4 regions of the Staphylococcus schleiferi genome follow, and region 1 is predicted to be linked to each of the others. Evidence: riboswitches for the same ligand, from Rfam matches in the RefSeq annotation. Region 1 holds a riboswitch; each other region holds the start of a gene.
What was found. A riboswitch is a leader RNA that binds a small molecule or an ion and turns the genes downstream of it on or off. The one in region 1 is predicted to bind S-adenosylmethionine.
Positions count from the first base shown of each region.

Region 2: it holds a riboswitch for S-adenosylmethionine, as region 1 does, so the genes downstream of both, MUA40_RS01345 (O-acetylhomoserine aminocarboxypropyltransferase/cysteine synthase family protein) here and MUA40_RS09625 (LLM class flavin-dependent oxidoreductase) in region 1, are expected to answer to the same signal.
Region 3: it holds a riboswitch for S-adenosylmethionine, as region 1 does, so the genes downstream of both, MUA40_RS03480 (M20 family metallopeptidase) here and MUA40_RS09625 (LLM class flavin-dependent oxidoreductase) in region 1, are expected to answer to the same signal.
Region 4: it holds a riboswitch for S-adenosylmethionine, as region 1 does, so the genes downstream of both, metK (methionine adenosyltransferase) here and MUA40_RS09625 (LLM class flavin-dependent oxidoreductase) in region 1, are expected to answer to the same signal.

Region 1 is NZ_CP094712.1:2,032,721-2,036,388, forward strand. Features, by position in the region: gene MUA40_RS09620 (serine hydrolase domain-containing protein) at 1-1,113, opposite strand, end outside; SAM riboswitch class I at 1,964-2,075, shown strand; gene MUA40_RS09625 (LLM class flavin-dependent oxidoreductase) at 2,142-3,506, shown strand; gene MUA40_RS09630 (MFS transporter) at 3,545-3,668, shown strand, end outside.
Region 2 is NZ_CP094712.1:326,936-330,603, reverse strand. Features, by position in the region: gene MUA40_RS01345 (O-acetylhomoserine aminocarboxypropyltransferase/cysteine synthase family protein) at 110-1,387, opposite strand; SAM riboswitch class I at 1,452-1,550, opposite strand; gene nrdG (anaerobic ribonucleoside-triphosphate reductase activating protein) at 1,750-2,289, opposite strand; gene nrdD (anaerobic ribonucleoside-triphosphate reductase) at 2,286-3,668, opposite strand, start outside.
Region 3 is NZ_CP094712.1:782,637-786,304, forward strand. Features, by position in the region: gene MUA40_RS03470 (DoxX family protein) at 1-133, shown strand, start outside; gene MUA40_RS03475 (S-ribosylhomocysteine lyase) at 258-734, opposite strand; SAM riboswitch class I at 913-1,021, shown strand; gene MUA40_RS03480 (M20 family metallopeptidase) at 1,087-2,304, shown strand; gene ldmS (L-aspartate--L-methionine ligase LdmS) at 2,305-3,495, shown strand; gene MUA40_RS03490 (DUF2750 domain-containing protein) at 3,620-3,668, shown strand, end outside.
Region 4 is NZ_CP094712.1:1,060,068-1,063,735, forward strand. Features, by position in the region: gene pckA (phosphoenolpyruvate carboxykinase (ATP)) at 1-1,390, opposite strand, end outside; SAM riboswitch class I at 1,722-1,831, shown strand; gene metK (methionine adenosyltransferase) at 1,938-3,137, shown strand; gene MUA40_RS04980 (nuclease-related domain-containing protein) at 3,227-3,668, shown strand, end outside.

The sequences.
Region 1 (3,668 bases):
AGGTTTAGGGTTTTCATAATTCGTCGCTAAAACAACGATATAACGGTCATTAAAATACGACGTGAAAGTTTGTCCGTAAAAAATACCATTAATACGATTATGGTCAGGATAAGTGTAAAAACCGTAGCGATATTTTTCAGGATATCGGGTTGTCATTAACTCATGAAGATACGGCTTTGTATCTTTTGATGGGAAAACTTTATTCATTTGAAGCTTTCTAACGAGCACTCCCATGTCATGTACTGACATATATAAATTGCCTGCCCCATAATATTGATTCAAAAACATAGGTGGTTTAAATACAGGTGCATTTTTATTTAATTGATAGCCTTTCGCCATATCTTCTTTATAACGTACATCATTGTAAAATGCACTATGTTTAAGTTGGAAAGGATTACCGAAATATTTATAGTAATTTTCGGCATAAGTATGATGTGTCACTTCTTCAATCACTTTTGCGAGCACGAGGTAGTTTGCATCATTATAGAAGTGTTTGTAATAATGCTTCGGATCTACACCTCTTTTTTGAATCGAATCGACAGCCTCATCTAAATTTAGAATATCTTTAGAACCTTTGTACTTGTAAAGACCACTACGATGTAACATCAAGTCTTTCAACGTAATTTTCGGTGTCGTTTCAAAATGAGGTAAATATTGATCCACGTCATCGTTAATATTAATTTTGTCGTCTAATTCGAGTTTTTTAACCATCATTCCTGTTAAAAACTTTTGAGCTGAACCAATCAAGTAAAGGGTATTAGGATTATTCGGTTTCCCGTTCTCTAAATCTTGAAATCCATAGCCTTTGTTCATCTTTAACTTACCATTTTCGAAAACAGCGATAGAACCGTTAAATTGCACATTTTTTAAATACTGGTCAATTTGGGTATAATTCAGATTCTTTTGATCAAGTACCGTTTTTAAGCGAGGAATATGATCCATATTCTCAATGCTATTTTTCTTTTTCTCTTGCTGACTCGCTTGAAAATTTGTCAGCTCTTGTTCATGCTGCTTTTTAAAATAACGGTATAAACTCAAACTGCCTATTAATATGACTAATGCAACAAAACAAACGAATACGTTCACTAATAATGATTTATTTTTTTTATTCACTCTCGTTTTACTCCTCTTATAATCATTAGACAAGTTCCAGATTTAGACATCATCGATTGCAGTTATGATAAACCTGTCTCAATCTAAAACTTGGTATTCGGCCACTGTTCAATAAGAGAAAGTGAACATCTCCCCATCATTGAGCTATGACTGGACAATATAGAGTTTACCACGAACATAATACTTTGCAAAAATATTTAATGATTTTATTGTCCACTATGATTATTTTACACATTAAAAGCTTTATAAATCCGAAGTATTAATGTCTGAAAAAATGATAAATTTTAAGGAAGCACATTGAGTGAATGAACCTAACTTTATATACATTATTATTTCAAAGCATATACAAGAACATTTTTATCTATTTAAAATAAAAAAGCTGAGACAATTTTTTCTGCCTCAGCCTCAATCGTTTAGTTTCTTGGTTCACCGTGTACAAGGATGCTACTTAATAAGTCAAATACTTTTTTGATAAAACCGAAAATGTCAGCCATTTCTTTCATCTCCTTTTATTTGATTACATTTTTATTGTAATACCTCTTTCTAAAAATTTGTTACTTTTTGCGTAAATGGTTTATTTTAATTCCTAAGTGTAATAAATTTTTCTTTATGTTTAATCGCTTAATATTATTTTTACTATATATTTACCTTATTTTAAAATGCAATACAGTTTCTTTAAAACCCTCCTATACACAATTCATTTCAAATTTAAGTATGAATGCTTTAACTTCTATTTCAGTTTTTACAATCTTTAATATTTAATATTATTAGTAATTTGATAAGTATAGTTGACTTTTTAAAAGACACCCACTAAAATGCAAAATATATTATTTTCAGAAAATTCATATAAAACTTATCCAGAGAAGCGGAGGGACTGGCCCTATGAAGCTTCGGCAACAGGCTACGGCACTGTGCCAATTCCAGTAACTGATACGGTCTTCGTATCGGTTAGAAGATAAGATTACATGGCAATACTTCTTATCTTTCCAATAAAGAAGTATTGTTTTTATTTTTTAGGGGGTCTTTTTATGTCAAAGAAACAAATACATTTAAACGGTTTTGTCCAACAGTCTCCATCACCGCATTCCATAGGTTTATGGAAACACGAAAAAGATAAAGGGCATCTTCATGGAGATATCGAATATTGGACGCATCTTGCGCAAACACTCGAAAAAGGAAAGTTTGATGCCCTTTTTATGGCTGACGTTTTAGGGACTTATAGTGTTTATGAAAATTCTCATAGGGCTGCCACAAAATATGCAGTTCAATTTCCTGCTTATGATCCTATTGCAACGATTTCAGCAATGGCAGCAGTTACGAAGCACCTCGGTTTTGCACCTACCGTATCGACAACATATGCAAAACCTTATCAATTAGCGCGACAACTCTCTACACTAGATCACTTATCTAAAGGACGCATCGGATGGAATGTCGTTACCTCTTATTTAGAAAGTGAGGCTGTCAACTTAGGTCTCACAGAGCGCTTGCCAAAAGAAACACGCTATGATCGTGCGGATGAATTTTTAGAAGTCACTTACAAATTATGGGAAAAGAGTTGGGATGACCAAGCTATCGTCAGAGATATTGACAGTGATACATATACTGATCCTGATAAAGTCAACTTAATTCATCACAAAGGCAAGTTTTTCAATGTTCCGGGTCCTCATCTTGTTGATCCTTCACCGCAACGAACACCTGTTATTTTCCAAGCAGGCGCATCTTCACGGGGTCGTGATTTTGCAGCAAAACATGCAGAAGCCGTCTTTACGACTCAGCACTCTTTAGATGCTTGTAAAGCTTATGTCGCGGATGTAAGAGCACGCGCAGAAAAATTCGGGCGTGATAAAAACTCATTGTTATTTTTACCGCTTATTATGCCAATCATTGGAGAAACTGAAGAAGCAGCTGAAGAAAAACATCAAGCATTGGTCGAACTGGTCAGTTATGAAGGAACAGCTGCTTTATTGAGTGGACATACCGGTATTGATTTCTCTCAATACGATCCAGATCAATATCTAGAAAGCATTGAAACCGGTGCGATTCAACATGCTATGGATATGTATACTAAAGACCCAAATCGCAAATGGACGTTGAGAGAAGCGATTAAATTTCATGGCTTAGGGACAGGTCCAGTCCGCTTCGTAGGTACACCTGAAAAGATTGCAGATCAACTGGAAGAATGGATTCGTGATGCTGATGTAGACGGATTTAATGTTGCACAAGCCTATTCTCCGGGCACACTTGAAGAGTTTGTTGAAAAAGTGGTTCCAGTCCTTCAAGAAAGAGGCATTTATCGACAAGATTATGAAGGAGAGACACTTCGAGAAAACCTATTTGGTAAAGGTGCAAAATACATTCGTGAAGATCATCCAGCACGTCAACTTTCAAATTAAAAACTACTGTATTTTTATTTTCTAAAGGGAGGGATTATATGAAAATTTCAGTCTCAAAGCTTGGATTTCCACCTTCATTATTATGGGGCTACGTAGGTGTTTTAATATTTATGATGGGAGACGGTTTAGAAGCCGCATGGATTAGTCCTTATCTTATTGACC
Region 2 (3,668 bases), 810 kb from region 1:
GGTAGAATAATCACTTCCTTCACATGGTGGCTTACGCTTTAAAAGCGTTCATGTCAATCTACCGGATCATGAATTTCCCTTTATTTTCATTTTGTGTGACGCTTAAAAATTAAATTTTGGCAAAGCCTTTTTCCAAATCTGCAATAATATCATCAATATGCTCAAGGCCTATCGAAAGACGAATCGTCTCAGGGGCAATACCTGCTGCTTTTTGCTCTGCTTCTGTCAATTGTTGATGTGTCGTTGATGCAGGGTGAATGACAAGTGACTTTGCATCTCCTACATTCGCTAATAAAGAAAATAATTCTAAGCCTTCAATAAACTTTTTACCTGCTTCGTATCCGCCTTTGACACCAAAGGTAAAGATGGAACTTGCACCTTTTGGTAAATACTTCTCTTTTAACGCGTAATATTCACTCGTCGGTAAACCCGCATATTTAACCCATGCGACTTTATCATGCTTTTCAAGACATTGTGCAACTTTTTCAGCATTTTCGACATGTCGTTCTAATCGTAATGAAAGTGTCTCTAAGCCTTGCGTTAGTAAAAATGCATTGAATGGTGAAATCGCTGCCCCTGTATCTCTTAAAATTGTTGTACGAATTTTAAAAGCAAGTGCGGCTTCTCCAAATTTTTCACTGAACACTAAACCGTGATAAGATGGATCGGGTTCACTTAATCCTGGAAACTTGCCATTATCCCAGTTAAAGTTACCTGCATCAACAATGACACCACCCATCGATGTTCCGTGCCCACCAATAAATTTGGTCGCAGAGTGAACAACAATATTCGCGCCATATTCAATCGGACGTAAAAGATAAGGTGTCGCAAATGTATTATCAACAATAAGTGGTATACCTTGCGCTTTTGTAATTGCTGCAAGTGCATCGAAATCCTCGACATTACCTTCTGGATTCCCAATCGTTTCTACAAATAATGCCTTCGTATTCTCTTGAAGCGCATTTTCTATATTGCTGACATCTTTCGTATCTACTAATGTGACATCAATCCCATATTTAGGTAACGTATGTGTGAAAAGTGTATGTGTCCCACCATATAATGTAGAACTGGCTACGATATGATCGCCTTTCTGTGCAACAGCTTGAATCGCATATGTGATAGCTGCCATACCTGAAGCAACCGCTACACCAGCGACACCCCCTTCAAGTTCAGCCACACGTGTTTCAAGTACGTTCGTCGTAGGATTCATCAGGCGTGTATAAATATTCCCAAGTTCATCTAAGCCGAATAAATTCGCCGCATGTGCCGTATCATCAAAAGTAAAAGATGTTGTTTGATAGATCGGTAAAGCACGTGAATGGCTACTTTCATCGACTTCTTGTCCTGAGTGCAATTGCAACGTTTCAAATTTAAAATCACTTGTCATTTGACATTCCCCCTATTAATAAAAAAATAAAAGCCTACCTGATAAAGATAGACTTTTACTAGAAGACTTATCTCTCAGGTTAAATCACCTGCAGGAATTAGCACCTAACTGAATAGGTTGCCTGGTTTCAAAGGGCCTGTCCCTCCACCAATCTTGATAAGTATGATTCAATTGTTAAAATGCAAGATGTATCGCGCAAATAGAACGGCCAATACAATAACCGTGCGGGTGTTTTATTGGCTTTTAATGATACAACAAGTCTATCTAACATCCTTAACGATGTCAATATACAAATCCGAATTTTCTTACAAATTGCAAAAATTTGAAAAAATCACATTTGTGAGTATCAACACGCAGTCCGTTTATTCGATGTAAATCGACTGACTAATCATCTCGGTTTTAATAAATTGATGGACGTCAATGACACGTTGATTTAATGACCCTTTATAGGGCAAATTAGGTTGATATAATTTTTGAATGAACATCCCGTCTACAATGACATCAATCTGTTTTAATAACGCAGTCCGTTCATCATGTGCAAACCATAAGTACTCAAATAAAAAGCCTGTCCAAACCCAAATTGATTTCCGGCTACCGTAGCGTTTTCGAAAAGCACGTACTAATGGTATAACGATATCTAAATTACAAAAAGGTTCGCCCCCTAAAATGCTTAATCCTGAAATATATTCCGGCGCACACGCATCTAACACTTCCGATATCAATGTTTCCGTTGCCCGTTCACCATATCGAAAATTTTGGGCTGCCACATTGTAACAACCTTCGCATAAAAACGGGCAACCTGAAACATAGACACTACAACGTACACCTTCTCCATCGACGAAGCTTTGGTATTCGATTTTAGCAATATAACCTGCACCTTTTTTTATTTTTTGTGCAATCATGAGGGATTCGCTTTCATATGTTTCACGCGCGCGCACATTTCTTTATGACGCCCTTCAATCATTGGTCGTTGTACAGGGTTACCTAAATAACCGCATGTCCGTTTAACAACATCAACCGTTTCAGGGTTATGGTTTCCGCAATGTGGGCAACTATAACCTTTTTCAGTTGTTTCAAAGTCTCCCTCGAAACCACAGTCATAACAACGATCGATTGGGATATTTGTACCTAAATAGCTCACGCGATCATATGAATAATCCCACACCGCTTCAAGCGCTTTCACATTATGGTCTAATTTAGGATATTCACAATAATGAATATAGCCACCGCTTGCAAAATGCGGATAATCTTTTTCAAAATCTAATTTTTCGAACGGTGTCACGTCTTTCCGCACATCATAATGAAATGAGTTTTGATAATAACCTTTATCTGTAATATCAGGAATCGAACCAAACGCCTCGTAGTCTAAACGGCAAAAGCGATCTGTCAAAGACTCACTTGGTGTGCTATAAATACTAAACCAAATGTCATGCATTTCAGTCCAACTATATTGATATGCTTGCATCCGTTTTAAAATTTCAAGTGTAAAAGCTTTCGCATTTGCGTTAGTTTCCCAGTTAGGTCCAAAGAACACTGTTGCTGCTTCATAAAGTCCAATGTATCCCATAGAGACAGTCGCACGTTGCTTATTAAACAAAGCATCCACTGAATCGTTTTCATCAAGACGATATTTAAAAGCACCGCGTTTGTATAAAATTGGCGCATTATTTGGCACGGCTTCTTTCACACGTTCAATACGATAAGCCAATGCATCATGTAGCACTTGCATCCGTTCATCAAATAAAATCCAAAAACGTTCAATATCGCCTTCTGATTCAATCGCAATACGTGGCACATTTAAAGTGACGACACCTAAATTACAGCGGCCACTATTTTCATATTCACCATTTTCATTTTGCCAAGCCGGTAAAAATGAGCGACAACCCATAGGTGCTTTAAAATCACCAAGCAACTCTACCGTTTTATCGTAATTTAAAATATCTGGATACATGCGTTTCATAGAGCATTTTAAAGCTAGTTGCTTAATATCATAGTTTGGATCTGATGGTGCCAAATTCGTTCCTTTTTTTATTGAAAAGACGAGTTTTGGGAAGATGGCTGTGATTCGATCTTTACCTAACCCTTTAATCCGTGTTTTTAAAATTGCTGTTTGGACTTTGCGACTGAGTTCGTCCGTACCAAGGCCAAAGCCTAAAGTCACAAAAGGGGTCTGTCCGTTAGATGTATATAATGTATTGATTTCATATTCTAGACTTTCAATCGCATCACTAATATCTTGTGTCACACGTTGATCGACATAAGTTTCAATATGCGCTTCGTC
Region 3 (3,668 bases), 1.3 Mb from region 1:
ATCTGTTTTTCCAGCAAATATTTATATGGCACGACGTCGATTGCCGCTTGGTGATAAAGAATTATCAGACACGGCAAGATACGGTAGACTACCGCTTCAATTCCTTTTCATGTATCTCATTAAAAAATTATAATTGTAAACTTTAAAAAGGCATTTCAAGTTGTGTATCACACACAATTTGGAATGCCTTTTGTTCAGTCAAAGCGATTTATCATTATTTTCATATCGTCATTCTATTTTAAAACGTGACTTTATATTTATACGTGTGCACCTGTTCCAAAAACATCATGCCATTGGTCACGTTTATCTAAAAATGATTGTGCAATTGCTTGAGCGCCCTCTAAAGAATGTGAAGCAGCCCAACCACATTGTAATTCATTGCAAGCAGGAACTTCTTTTGCCTCAAGTACATCTTGTATTGTTTTTTCAATAATATTTAATACATCGTCATAATCATCATGATTGATAAAAGAAACATAAAAACCAGTTTGGCAACCCATCGGACTTAAATCAACCACTTTATCTGTATGGTTTCTAATATTCTCAGCCATCAAATGCTCTAGAGAATGCAATCCAGGCATGTCCATGTGCGCTTTATTTGGCTGCTTGAAACGAATGTCATATTTATAAATTTCATCTCCGTTAATTCCTTTCATTTTACCAGCCAAGCGAATATAAGGCGCAACCACTTTAGTGTGATCCAAGTTAAAACTTTCAACGTTCATTTTTGGCATTTGTACAAACCTCCTTCATGTGTAATTTCATTTTAACACAAATTAGGATGATTGAAAGTAAAAAAACTGAGCTAATTACTCAGTTATACAAAAAATAAGATAGAAATTTTTGATTTATCTGTAAAAAATACATGACAAATTGTCCTAAATCCGATAAAATAAGTACAAATTTAATAAATATTTATCAAGAGTGGTGGAGGGAATTGGCCCTACGAAGCCCTGCAACCTCATCGTAAAGCGATAAAGGTGCTAAATCCAACAGTCTATAATGGGCTGAAAGATAAAAACGACAAAGATGTTATCACCGGCGTACATCAACCACACTTGAAAACATATGTGTTGATAGTATAGGATGATAACTTTTTTGTTTGGAAGGAGTTTTAATTTGGTATCAGTGAGACAACGGATTTTAGATTATATAGATAACAACAGATTGAAATACATTGATATGAGTCATCAAATTCATGAAAGACCTGAGATTGGAAATGAAGAGTTATTTGCTTCGAGATTGCTCATTGATCATTTAATTGAGTGTGGTTTCGAAGTTGAGCGCGACATTGCAGGTCATTCAACTGGATTTATAGCCACTTATGAATCGGCAAAGGAAGGGCCTACAATCAGCTATCTTGCTGAATATGATGCACTTCCAGGATTAGGTCATGCCTGTGGTCATAACATTATCGGTACAGCGAGTGTCTTAGCAGGTACAGCACTTAAGCAGGTCGTCGAAGAAATCGGTGGGAAAGTCGTCATCTTCGGTTGCCCAGCTGAAGAAGGCGGAGAAAATGGAAGTGCCAAAGCGAGTTATGTTAAAGAAGGCATATTTGACGATGTAGATGTTGCGTTAATGGTACATCCAGGTAATGAAACATATCCAACCAATCACACACTTGCGGTAGATGTACTAGATATTAAATTTTATGGTAAAAGTGCGCATGCTTCAGAGAATGCTTATGAAGCACGTAACGCTTTAGATGCGATGATTAGTTTTTTTAATGGTGTTGCACAAATTCGTCAGCATATTAAAAAGACTGAGCGCGTACATGGCGTAATTTTAGATGGTGGCAAGGCCGCGAATATCATTCCAGATTTCACACATGCACGTTTTTATACGCGTGCGACGACACGAAAGGAATTGGATGTTCTCACTGGACGTGTTCATGATATCGCTAAGGGGGCAGCGATACAAATGAGTTGTGATTTTGAGTTTGAGCCTATTCAAAATGGCGTCAATGAGTTTGTGAAATCACCAGAACTCGATTTGTTATTTGAACAATATGCAACAGAACTAGGGGAAGAGGTAAGTCATGATGATTTTGGGTATGGTTCAACGGACACGGGGAATGTCAGCCATGTTGTACCAACGATACACCCACATGTCAAAATTGGGCCAAGAAGCTTGGTGGGGCATACCCATCGATTTAGAGAAGCTGCTGCAAGTCCAATGGGGGATAAAGCACTGATAAGAGGTGCAAAGATCATTGCATTAATGGGGGCTACATTAATTCAAGATAGAGATCTCTTAGCTACAATTCAAAAGGAGCATCAAATTAAAAGGGAGAAGTTATAAATGACGGTACAAAATAATCACGCACCCCGCTTAACAATGGGTGATATTTATGAAACAAACGTGGTCTATACTTCTAGACCTTCTTATGTTTCCAATCCTTGGTTAGAACCAGATGAACATCAATCCAACTTTTTAACTGGGAGAGAGTTGTTGATTGCCAATTTACCAGTCATCGTTCATGAAGCGAGTGTGACACATAAATTAGCACAGCTTTTTCAAATGATTGGACGATCCATACCGGATAATGTCATCACATTTAGAGACCAAGAGAGTTATGAAGGTGCACTGAAACATTTGGCAACTGTCGAAGAACGTCAGATTTATTTTCAATATGTTCATGACGACTCGATTGTTGATGCAGCACACTATGCTATGGATAAAAAATTATTTGTTGAGTTGAATAATAAGTCATTAATTCCAAAATGGACTCAGAATCAGTTTTTACCAAAACGCGAAATCGTAACATATGAAAATTTTAAGTCAGCCATTCAATCTTGGTCACTTCCAGTTGTAATAAAGCCTGGGGATGATTTACCTACTGCTGGAGGCTATGGCGTGATGATATGTTATAACGAGCAAGAATTAAACGAAGCGATTGCCCGTGTAGAAAAAGCACAAGAAGCGACGAAAACGTTAATCATTGAGCAATGTATCGAAGCGGTGGATAACTATTGTGTGCAGTACGCTTGGCATCCTGATGAAGGTATTATATACCTCGGTGCAGCGAAACAATTAACAAATGAATATGGTTTTTATAATGGCAATGTGAATGCTTTAGAGGTACCTGAAAAAGTAATCGAAGCAGGCCGGAAAATAATGGAAAATGGTGTTTCTCAAGGATTTATCGGTATTGCTGGATTCGATATTCTTGTGGATGCTGAAGGCGACGTATATGCGATAGATTTAAATTTCCGGCAAAATGGTTCGACGAGTATGCTCTTGCTAGAACCACAATTAACCGGCAAGCATCACAAGTTTTATAGTTACTTTGCAAATGGAGATAATGAACGGTTCTTTAATGCCATTTCTTCCTTTGTAGAGCAAGGTGTTTTATATCCTTTATCCTATTACGATGGAGATTGGTATGAAGATCAACATGTCAATTCAAGATTTGCATGTATTTGGCATGCTGATAGTGAAGCAGACATTCGAGCATATGAGCAACAATTTATAGAAATGGCGGGGCTATAAACAATTCTACTTTGATGTATGATATATTGGTTATATAGAGAAATCAAATCAAGTTTGATGACCGGATAGAAGTGAGAGACTTGTATTCGAGATACATTTTGAGTTGAGAAAAAGGAGCAGAGTCATGTCTTACAAAAACGAACGCTTTTATAAAGATATATTAACCAATGAAC
Region 4 (3,668 bases), 970 kb from region 1:
CTTCATCTTTTTCGAATTGTGTATTTTTAAGCGCACCATTTATCGCATCATTGACCATTTTTCTTGTATATTTCAATTCAATACGATTACCTACACCATATTTGCCACCTGTCCAACCTGTGTTGACAAGGTAAACATCAACGGTATGTTTATCGATAAGGTCACCGAGTAAATTTGCATAAACTTCAGCTCTAAGAGGTAAGAATGGTGCACCGAAACAAGTTGAGAATGAAGGGACTGGTTCAGTAATGCCTCTTTCTGTACCCGCTAATTTTGATGTAAAGCCGCTCAAGAAGTGATACATCGCTTGATCTTTATTTAATTTAGAGATAGGTGGTAAAACACCAAATGCATCCGCTGTCAAAAAGATAATTGTATTTGGATGAGATGCTTTAGAAGGGAGCACAATATTATCGATATGGTCAATCGGGTAAGCAGCGCGTGTGTTTTCAGTATAATGATTATCATCAAAGTCAATATATCCATGTGTATCAACCACTAAATTTTCAAGTACAGTACCATATCGAATCGCATTGAAAATTTGTGGCTCTTTTTCAGCTGATAAATTAATCGCTTTCGCATAGCAGCCTCCCTCAATATTGAAAACACCGTTCTCGTTCCAACCGTGTTCGTCATCACCAATGAGTTTACGATTTGGGTCTGCTGACAATGTTGTTTTACCTGTTCCAGATAGTCCAAAGAACAGAGCGACATCACCTTTACCTCCAACATTTGCTGAACAATGCATGCTCATAATATCATGTTTTGGTAATAAATAGTTCATGACAGAAAAGACTGATTTTTTCATTTCACCCGCATATTCTGTGCCGCCAATTAAAATTGTTTTATGCTTAAAAGAAATAATAACAAAAGTTTCTGAGCGTGTACCATCGATTTTTGGGTCTGCCTTAAAGTGAGGTGCAGAAATTAATGTAAAATCTGCTTTGATTTTTGAAGCTTCTTCTTTAGAAGTTGGTTTAATAAACATATTTTGTGCAAATAAATTATGCCATGCGAATTCATTAACTACTGTCAGTTTAAGTTGTGAATTTGAATCACTTCCTGCATAGCCATTAAAAACAAACAATTCTTCTTTGTCATTTAAGTAATCAATAACTTTATGGTAGAGATTGAGAAATTTTTCTTCAGAAATCGGTTGATTGATTGACCCCCAATCGATATCGTCTTTTACCTGTGGATTGTCTACAATAAATTTATCTTTAGGTGAGCGCCCCGTGTATTCACCCGTTTTCGCATTGATGGCACCGAGTTCTGTTAACTCTGCTTCATCACGCTTTAAGATTTTGTTATAAAGTTCGGTTGTTGTAAGTTGAAAATGTGAACTTGGCTTATCGATTAATGCCTCTAACGCACTAGTATTGAATGACATGATCTAATCCCCTCCGAATTTTGTTGAATGTAAGCCTTTACAATTTAAGAGTATAACATATTAGAGAAATAATCCCTACTATATTTAAGGGGAAATAACAGATTTTAGATTAAATATTTATTTTTACGTATTATGACTATGACTTCAGCGTTAAATTCATCGAAAGTTTCAATGGTTCACTCAAATTTATCATTTTTTTAGTGGCTTCTTACATGAATATCGATGTATTCAACATCAACCTTATAGATAGGAAAGGTTTTTAGAAGTGATTTGTGCATAAGTACGAAATTGACAGACTGATAAAAGTTATGTAATATAGTGCTAACGGATTCTCTTATCCTGAGTGGTGGAGGGACATGGACCCAATGAAACCCAGCAACCTCTTTTAACGAAGAAAGGTGCCAAACCGTTTGCAGACAAATATGGTCTGAACGATAAGAGCGAATGGACGTTAGAGCCTTCACTCTATTTTATAGTGTTGAAAGGCTCTTTTTTTATTGAGCTCAGAGAGAGAATGTTCGTAATCCATTATATAAAGGAGTTTATTATGACATACAACAGACGCTTATTTACTTCAGAATCAGTAACAGAAGGTCATCCTGATAAAATTGCAGACCAGATTTCTGATGCAATTTTGGATGAAATTTTGAAAGGAGATAAAAATGCACGTGTCGCTTGTGAGACGACAGTGACGACAGGTATGGCCTTAATCGCGGGTGAGATTTCTACTTCCACTTATGTAGATATTCCAAAAGTCGTACGCGAAACAGTTAAAGAGATTGGCTATACACGTGCGAAGTATGGTTACGACTATAAAACAATGTCTGTTTTAACAGCGATAGATGAACAATCACCTGATATTGCACAAGGTGTCGATCGCGCTTTAGAATATCGTGATGAAATGAATGACGAAGAGTTAAATACAGGTGCTGGCGATCAAGGCTTGATGTTCGGTTTTGCGACAAATGAAACAGATACACTCATGCCATTACCAATTGACCTGTCACATAAATTATCGAAACGTTTATCAGAAGTCCGTAAAAATGGAACTTTAGATTATTTACGACCAGACGGTAAAGTCCAAGTGACGGTTGAATATGATGAACAAAATCAACCCAAACGTATTGATACAATTGTTGTATCTTCACAACATCACGAAGAAATTGAATTAGAAAAAATCCAAAATGACATTAAAGAGTATGTTATTTATCCAACAGTAGACCCAAGCTTATTAGATGAAGAGACTAAATTTTTCATTAATCCAACAGGGCGTTTTGTCATTGGTGGTCCACAAGGTGACGCAGGCTTAACTGGCCGTAAAATTATTGTGGATACTTACGGTGGTTATGCCCGTCATGGTGGGGGTGCTTTTTCAGGAAAAGATCCTACAAAAGTCGACCGTTCTGCAGCCTACGCAGCGCGCTATGTCGCAAAAAACATTGTAGCTGCACAACTTGCGGATAAATGTGAAGTGCAACTTGCCTACGCTATTGGTGTCGCTCAGCCCGTTTCTATCGCTATCGATACATTTGGCACAGGAAAAGTCAGTGAGGATACTTTAATTCAAGCCGTACGTGATCACTTTGATTTAAGACCTGCTGGAATTATTAAAATGCTTGATTTACAACGCCCAATCTATAAACAAACAGCCGCATATGGTCACTTTGGTCGAAATGATGTGCAATTACCTTGGGAAAAAACAGATAAAATTGAATTATTAAAAGAAGCGGTTTCTGCTTTACAATAAATTTTATTGCTTTAACTATCGCTAATTTTATAGTTATTTAATATAATAGAAATAACTGTAGAAATGTAGATAAAAGGAAGGTATTGCAAATGACACAATTTGGTCCAATCGAAATAGGCCTCATTGCTGCTATTGTAATTGCAGCATTATTCTTTATTTTGTTTTTGATAGCGCTCAAAAGTAAAAAGAAAGCGAAAGAAAGTTACGCAAGTCAATATCAAACGAAGCAAGATCAACTGACTCATGAGCATGAAGAAGAGCTTGAAAAAGTTCGAATTGAAAAGAAAAAAGCGGACACGCAACATAAAGAAGAATATGAAACAATGCTTTCTTCAAAAAATAGAGAAATTGATGCATTAAAATTATTTTCAAAAAATAGTAGTGAATATGTGACAGATATGCGTTTACTTGGAATACGTGAAAGATTAGTCAAAGAAAAACGTATTCGACCAGAAGATATGCATATCATGGCCAATATCTTTTTACCCACTAATGATTTAGAGGATATTACACGTATTAGTCATCTCGTTT